Regions from separate parts of the Marinihelvus fidelis genome, predicted to be linked through region 2. Evidence: predicted binding sites of a transcription regulator. Region 2 holds the regulator's gene; each other region holds the start of a gene.
What was found. The regulator sigma-54, encoded in region 2, starts transcription at its own class of promoters, with help from an activator protein. The targets are predictions, from matches to a motif close to TGGCANGNTNCNTGCTT.
Positions count from the first base shown of each region.

Region 1 (2,267 bases), on a different contig from region 2:
GCGCGATGGCGACGTCCAGGCACAGGTCCGCCAGCTCGCTGAGATCCTTCATGGTCTGGTCGAGCGTGGCCGTGGCCGTGATCTCGCGCCAGGTGATGCGCAGCATTTCGCGGTTGCGGAACTGCCGCAGCCCGGCATCCAGGCCTTGTGCCGCCACGGTTTCTTCGAGCGTCTGCCGGTTTGGCGGCAGGTCTTCGCGCAGCCGTCCCTGTTGTTCCAGGGTCTCCAGCCAGCCCGGGTTGTGCGTCACCAGCCGATCCAGGAACGGACTGCAGCGGCGCGCAAGTTTGGTGCGTTGTTCGTCCATCAATCGAGTATACCTACATGGCCGGAAAGGTCGTGCTGGCGCGGTTTTCAGGCTTATTATCGCGACACGGTGACAGGGATGTTACAAAAAAGGTGCAATCTTCAACGGGATGCGCTACTTTTGTGCGCAAGACGCCGTTAATGAGCGTCGCACAGGCTTTTACCGGGGGGGCATAAAAAGAAGCCCCGGGGGGGCCGGGGCTTAATGGTCAGACCTTATGTTAGCGCTGGTAGGCTCAATACCGGCAAGGTCTGGTTGGAGAACGTATTACAGGTCGAACGACTTGCTCAGGGTCAACAACAGGTTCGTGTCGGAGTCCCCGCCAAGCAGAGTCGAGTCGCTGTAGATACCTACCAGTGCGTAGTCCAGCAGGTCGTAGTCATTGACGGTCAGCGTGTTGCCGTAGCCAACCTCGTAATAGCTGCCGTCGAAGTCGTCTTCGAAGGTGCCTACCGTTCCGTAGAAACCACCAAATTCGGCCGTCAGGGAGTAGAACTGGTAATCCAGGTCACCCTGTCCGAAATTATCGTAGGTGCCGATCGCCGCGTCAAAGGTCAAAAAGGCATACCCGGCGCTCAGGTTGATTTCCTTGTAATCGTCGTCAAAGTCACCGGTGTAGGTGTACCACGTACCACCGGCGCTGAAAGAGAAGTCGCCGACATCGAAGCCGTAACCGCCGTAGAAGTCGACTTCCAGGCCGTCACCAACGTCGGCGCCCCAGGTGCCTGCGTAGAAGCCGCCGGCTTCCATGTCGAGGCCACCGAACGCTGACGAGGTTTTCTGCGGAATACCGCGGAAAATGTATTCACTGTTCCAGCCCAGGTTGGCGGAAAAGTCCACGGCCAGCGCCGCGGGTGTGACGGCCAGTATACCCAGGCCCAAAATCAGCTTCTTGTACATCGGTGACTCCTCATCTCTAAAGGGTGCCCATGGCGGGCGTTAATAATTCTTCTTGCCCCTATAGATGCAGGAATCGGGCCAAACTTTAAACTGTTTATAAATCAATCACTAATCAGTGACGACCTCCGTTCGGCACGGTATGGGTGCGTCATCGTGGCGCACGCGTGCCCCGTTTTGGTTCGTGTTCTCGGCTTGCTATCAACCCGTGGCCCGATGGCCGGGCTCAGCGGGCCTGGAGTAAGGACTGCGCACGACTGAGCCATCGATCGGCGGGGGTGCCAAACTGGTCGGCGAGAAACGTGAGCATATCGAGGTACTGGGCGCTGAGCGCCTTTTCAAGGCGAGCCGGAATGCGGTCATAGCCGCCGGAATTGATGGTCACTCCCGTCGGCGACAGGGTGCGCGGCAATGGTGATGGGTCCAATCCGAGGAACTGGCATACGCCGGCGAGAAAATCGCCTGGTGAGGCCTTGAGTTCGTCGTAGAACCGGACATGCAACTGGTCTGCAGGAAAGGCGCTTTGCCAGCGCCGCAGCATGCCCGGGTAATCGCCACGACGTCGGCTGCCACGGCCGCTGAAGTGCGCGAGGAAGGCCTCGTCGCTGACATCACTCACAGCGCGTCCTGCGAAGCGACACAGGTTCATGACTGCGTGGGACCAGGCGCGCTCAACCGGATTTCTCAGTATCAGCAGAATCCGGGCTTGAGGGGCCAACCGGGCCACGTGGCTGATGCGCCCTGGCGACATAGCGGAGTAGGCCGGCGTGAATTCACCGGCCAAGCGCTCTCGTCCCGGCTCGAACAGACGAACGTACCACTGGTCGTTACGCTCGCCGAAGAAGTAATGCCTGCCCCAGGCCAGGTCGCCCGGCTGGCGGTGATGGCGCAATTCGCCCAGCCATTCGGCGAAGGCGGCGCGGGTGCCGGGCTCGCCTAGCCTGGCCAGTGGGTGATGCGCGCAGCGCCGGGCTTCGCGGTCGAAGTAGTGCAGTTCCTTCACCGGCGGCAGCCAGGCGTCCGGGTGCGCGCGCAGCTGGCGGTACAGCCACGTGGTGCCCGC
Region 1 covers NZ_VYXP01000005.1:320,510-322,776, forward strand. Annotated here, with positions in the region: gene glnE (bifunctional [glutamate--ammonia ligase]-adenylyl-L-tyrosine phosphorylase/[glutamate--ammonia-ligase] adenylyltransferase) at 1-307, opposite strand, end outside; gene F3N42_RS09380 (TorF family putative porin) at 575-1,207, opposite strand; gene F3N42_RS09385 (sulfotransferase family protein) at 1,431-2,267, opposite strand, start outside.
Region 1: a site for sigma-54 is predicted at 1,272-1,288, ahead of F3N42_RS09380 (TorF family putative porin). Genes of this name have one in related genera too.

Region 2 (2,267 bases):
CTGGCGGTCGATCTTGTCGGCCAGGCCGTCGATCGCGGCATACATGTCGTCTGCGTTGTCATTGGCGAACAGCGTACGTCCGCCCGCGTTGACGGTGGCTTCCGCCAGCTGCGTGTGTTTCTCAACGTTCAGGATCACATCAACGGTCACGACCTTGTCGAAATGCCGCGACAGGCGCTGCATTTTCTCGGTGACATAGGCGCGCAAGGCGGGGGTGACTTCGACGTGGTGTCCGGTAATCGTCAATTGCATTTTCCTTCTCCTGGTTTCGAGATGGAAAGGGACCGGCCCGCTGGGGCCAGCTTCAGGGTCAACTCTGGAGTTCGAACCGTCCGTAGAGTCCGCACAGGGTTCGCGGCGGGCGGCTTCGCAAAGAAACTGTCATGAGCAGATTCTATACCCGGCGACGCCGCTTTCCTAGTCCACCGCGCGCGCGGCCAGTCGACGGTAGGCACGGCGCCGCTCGCTGCTTGAGCCGATACCCAGGGATTCCCGGTACTTGGCCACGGTCCTGCGGGCCGCGCGGATGCCGGCTTCGCGCAATAAACGGGACAGTTCCTGGTCACTGAGCGGTTTGCTGGCGGGCTCTGCCTCGACCAGTGACTGGATATGGGCCTTGACCGCGATGGCGCTGATGTCACCGCCGTCGAGCGTGCGCACGTGGCTGGAGAAGAAGTACTTCAGCTCGAACAGGCCGCGTGGCGTGAAAATGTACTTGCGGGTGGTGGCGCGCGACACCGTGGATTCGTGCACGCCAACCTGCTCGGCAATGTCTTTCAGGATTAGCGGCTTCATCGCGATATCGCCGTCGTCCATGAAGCCGGACTGGTGGTCGACGATGGCCTGCGACACGTTCATCAGCGTGCGGTTGCGCAGCTCCAGGCTGGACAGCAGCCAGCGTGCTTCCTGCAGGCGGCCCTGCAGGTACTTGCGGTCCTCGCCGCCGGACTGGCGCAGCAGCTGGACGTAGTAGGTGTTGAGCTTCAGGCGCGGGTCGTTGTCCGGGCTCAGGTAGGTGACCCAGCGGCCCTCGACCTGGCGGGTGTAGACATCCGGCACCAGGTATTCCTGCTGGCGGTTGTCGTAGCGCGCGCCGGGGCGGGGCTCCAGCGAACGGATCAGGTCCAGCGCGGTTTCGAGGTCGTCGTCACCGGCACCGGTTTCGCGCTTCAGGCGTTCGAGCTCGGCGTCGGCCACCAGGTCGATGTAGTCCCGCGCCACGCGCTGGGCCAGGTCGCGGCCGGGCGTCGAGGCCGGCAGCACGGCCAGCTGCACGCGGATGCATTCGGCCGGGCCATTGGTGGCCACGCCGACGGGCTCCATGCGCTGGACGCGGCGCATGACCGCGCGGATCTCGGCCTCGTCGGTTTCCAGGTCGGGCAGCAGGGAGTCGCGGATATCGTCGATGCTGTCGAGCAGGTAGCCGTCTTCATCGAGCGCGAAGATGATCGCGGTGGCGATGGCGGCGTCGCGGTCATTGAACTGGCCCAGCTCGACCTGGAACATCAGGTGGTCGCGCAGCGAATCGCCGGACTCGTCGGCGATCTGGTTCTCGCGCTCGACGCTGAAGCCGGCCTCGGCCCACTGTTCGCCGCCGCCCATGTCTTCGCCCCACTGGTCGTCGTAGTCGCCGTAGGGGTCATCGGCCGCGGCGCTGCTGTCTTCACCCTGGGAGGGCGTGTCCCAGTCGTCCGCGCTGTCGGCCGCGGCCTCGCCACCCGGCTCGTCGAAGTCCAGCAGCGGGTTGGCCTCGACGGTGGCCTGCAGGTGTTCGCGCAGCTCGATACGGGTGAGTTGCAGCAGGCGGATGGCCTGTTGCAACTGCGGCGCCAGCGCCAGCTTCTGGCTCAGGCGTAATTGCAGTGAATGATCGACCATGACGCTTCGTACCCCGCCTACAGCCGGAAGGCCTGGCCCAGGTAGACGTTGCGCACGTCTTCGTTGTCCAGCACCACGTCCGGCGCGCCCTCGGCCAGGATCCGGCCCTCGTTGAGAATGTAGGCATGGTCGCAGATGCCCAGGGTCTCACGGACGTTGTGGTCGGTGATCAGCACGCCGATGCCGCGGTCGGTCAGGTGCTCGACGATGTTCTGGATCTCGCCCACGGAAATGGGGTCGACGCCGGCGAACGGCTCGTCCAGCAGGATAAAGCGCGGCCGCGTGGCCAGTGCCCGGGCGATTTCCACCCGCCGCCGCTCGCCGCCCGACAGGCTGATGCCGGATTGCTCGGACAGGTGCGCCACGCCCAGTTCTTCCAGCAGCGACTG
Region 2 covers NZ_VYXP01000002.1:462,568-464,834, reverse strand. Annotated here, with positions in the region: gene hpf (ribosome hibernation-promoting factor, HPF/YfiA family) at 1-252, opposite strand, end outside; gene F3N42_RS03470 (RNA polymerase factor sigma-54) at 418-1,878, opposite strand; gene lptB (LPS export ABC transporter ATP-binding protein) at 1,896-2,267, opposite strand, start outside.

Region 3 (2,267 bases), on a different contig from region 2:
TCCATCGCCGGGCCCGGATCGATCTTGTTGACGATGCCGTCGAGGCCGGCCATCAGCATGGCGGCGAAGGTCAGGTAGCCGCTGCCCACCGGGTCGCCGAAGCGCACTTCGATACGACGGGCTTTCGGGCTGGAGACCCACGGAATACGCACGGAAGCTGAACGGTTACGGGCCGAGTAGGCCAGCATGACCGGTGCTTCGAAGCCCGGGACCAGGCGCTTGTAGCTGTTCGTCGACGCGTTGGAGAACGCGTTGATGGCGCGCGCATGCTTGAAGATACCGCCGATGTAGTGCAGCGCCGTCTGCGACAGGCCGCCGTACTCGTCACCGGAGAACAGGTTCTTGCCATCCTTGGTCAACGACTGGTGCACGTGCATGCCCGAGCCGTTGTCACCCACCAGCGGTTTCGGCATGAAGGTCGCGGTCTGGCCGTTGGCGTGGGCGACGTTGGCAATGGCGTACTTCATCAGCAGCAGCTCATCGGCCTTGCGGGTCAGCGTGTTGAACTTGGTGCCGATCTCACACTGGCCGGCGGTGCCCACTTCGTGATGGTGCACTTCAACGGGCACGCCCAGCTTTTCCAGCACCAGGCACATCTCGGCACGCAGGTCGTGCAGCGAATCCACCGGCGGGACCGGGAAGTAGCCGCCTTTCACGCGGGTGCGGTGACCCGGGTTGCCGCCGTCGTACTCGGTGCCGGTGTTCCAGGCCGCTTCCTGCGAGTCGATCTCGTAGTGCGCGCCCTTGATGGAGTCGCCGAAACGGACGTCGTCAAACACGAAGAATTCCGGCTCCGGGCCGAAGTAGGCGGTGTCGGCGATGCCGCTGGACTTCAGGTAGGCCTCGGCGCGCAGCGCGAGTGAACGCGGACAGCGCGAGTAGCCTTCCATGGTGTCCGGTTCGAGCACGTCGCAACGGACGATCAGCGTCTTGTGCTCCGAAAACGGATCCAGGACCACGGAATCCTTGTCCGGCATCAGCACCATGTCGGATTCGTTGATGCCTTTCCAGCCCGCGATCGATGAGCCGTCAAACATCTTGCCTTCTTCGAAGAGGTCCTCGTCCACCATGCTGGCCGGCAGCGTCACGTGCTGCTCCTTGCCATTGGTGTCGCAGAATCGCAGGTCGACGAATTCGATGTCGTCGTCCTTGATGTCTTTAAGAATGTCTTTCGTGCTCATTAAAGCGGTTCTCCTGTTGGTTTATTGATGTGACCCAATCTGGTTCGAGATATAGATGCAGGAATGATGCCAACTCGCACAATTCTGGACATTCGCACCGGGGTCGCGTGTTTCTCGAACTTAGCAGCCTGTTTTGACCTTTTAGCGACAGTTTTTCGCTCATGCGGCCGTGCCGGAATGACACCACGCCAGCCATCGAGCCAGGGAGCGCACCATCATGGCACGGCCATGGAATATTTGCACTATTACGGTGCGCTGTAGATGACAGCCAGCAGTGCGACACCCAGAACAAGGCGGTAAATCACGAATGGCGTCAGCCCAACGCGCTCAAGAAGGGCAAGAAACACGGAGATGCAGGCCCAACCCGCGGCCGCAGACAGTATGACGGTGGCCCAGAACGCCCCCCAGGGCACCTTCACCGCGCCGCTGGCGATTTCCCATGCACCAAAAAGGCCCGCCGCGGCAATCACGGGGATCGACAGCAGGAAGGAGAAGCGTGCTGCGGACAGGGCGTCGAACCCCAGCGCCCGCGCCATGGTAATGGTGATGCCCGAACGCGACACCCCGGGCACCAGCGCCAGGACCTGGGCGACGCCGATGGCCAGGCCAGGGCGCAGGCCCAGCTGTTCGATCGCCTTGTTGGCGGGTGCGAAGCGGTCGGCGATCCAAAGCAGGACCCCGAAAATGAGGGTGGTGGCCGCGACCACGCGGATATCACGAAGATAGGTGGAGACCGCGTCAAAGGCCAGCGCGCCCACCAGCAGCACGGGCAGGCAGGCGGTCAACAGCGTCAGCGCCAGTCGACGGTCCTGTTGCACACGCTCACCCGGGCCGGCGCCGAACACGGCGGCCGCCATGCGCAGCAGGTCCCTGTGAAACCAGGCCACCACGGCCAGCAGCGTGCCCAGGTGGGCGGCCACGTCCAGCACCAGCCCCTGGTCCTCCCATCCCGCAAGCTGGCCGACCAGCACCAGGTGCGCGGAACTCGATACGGGCAGGAACTCGGTCAGGCCCTGGACAATGGCCAGGACCACGACCTGTAACGCGGTCATGAAGTCACTGTCAGCATTCAGCCATCGTAGGTAA
Region 3 covers NZ_VYXP01000005.1:94,860-97,126, forward strand. Annotated here, with positions in the region: gene glnA (glutamate--ammonia ligase) at 1-1,181, opposite strand, end outside; gene F3N42_RS08420 (undecaprenyl-diphosphate phosphatase) at 1,427-2,233, opposite strand; gene F3N42_RS08425 (PQQ-dependent sugar dehydrogenase) at 2,251-2,267, opposite strand, start outside.
Region 3: a site for sigma-54 is predicted at 1,237-1,253, ahead of glnA (glutamate--ammonia ligase). Genes of this name have one in related genera too.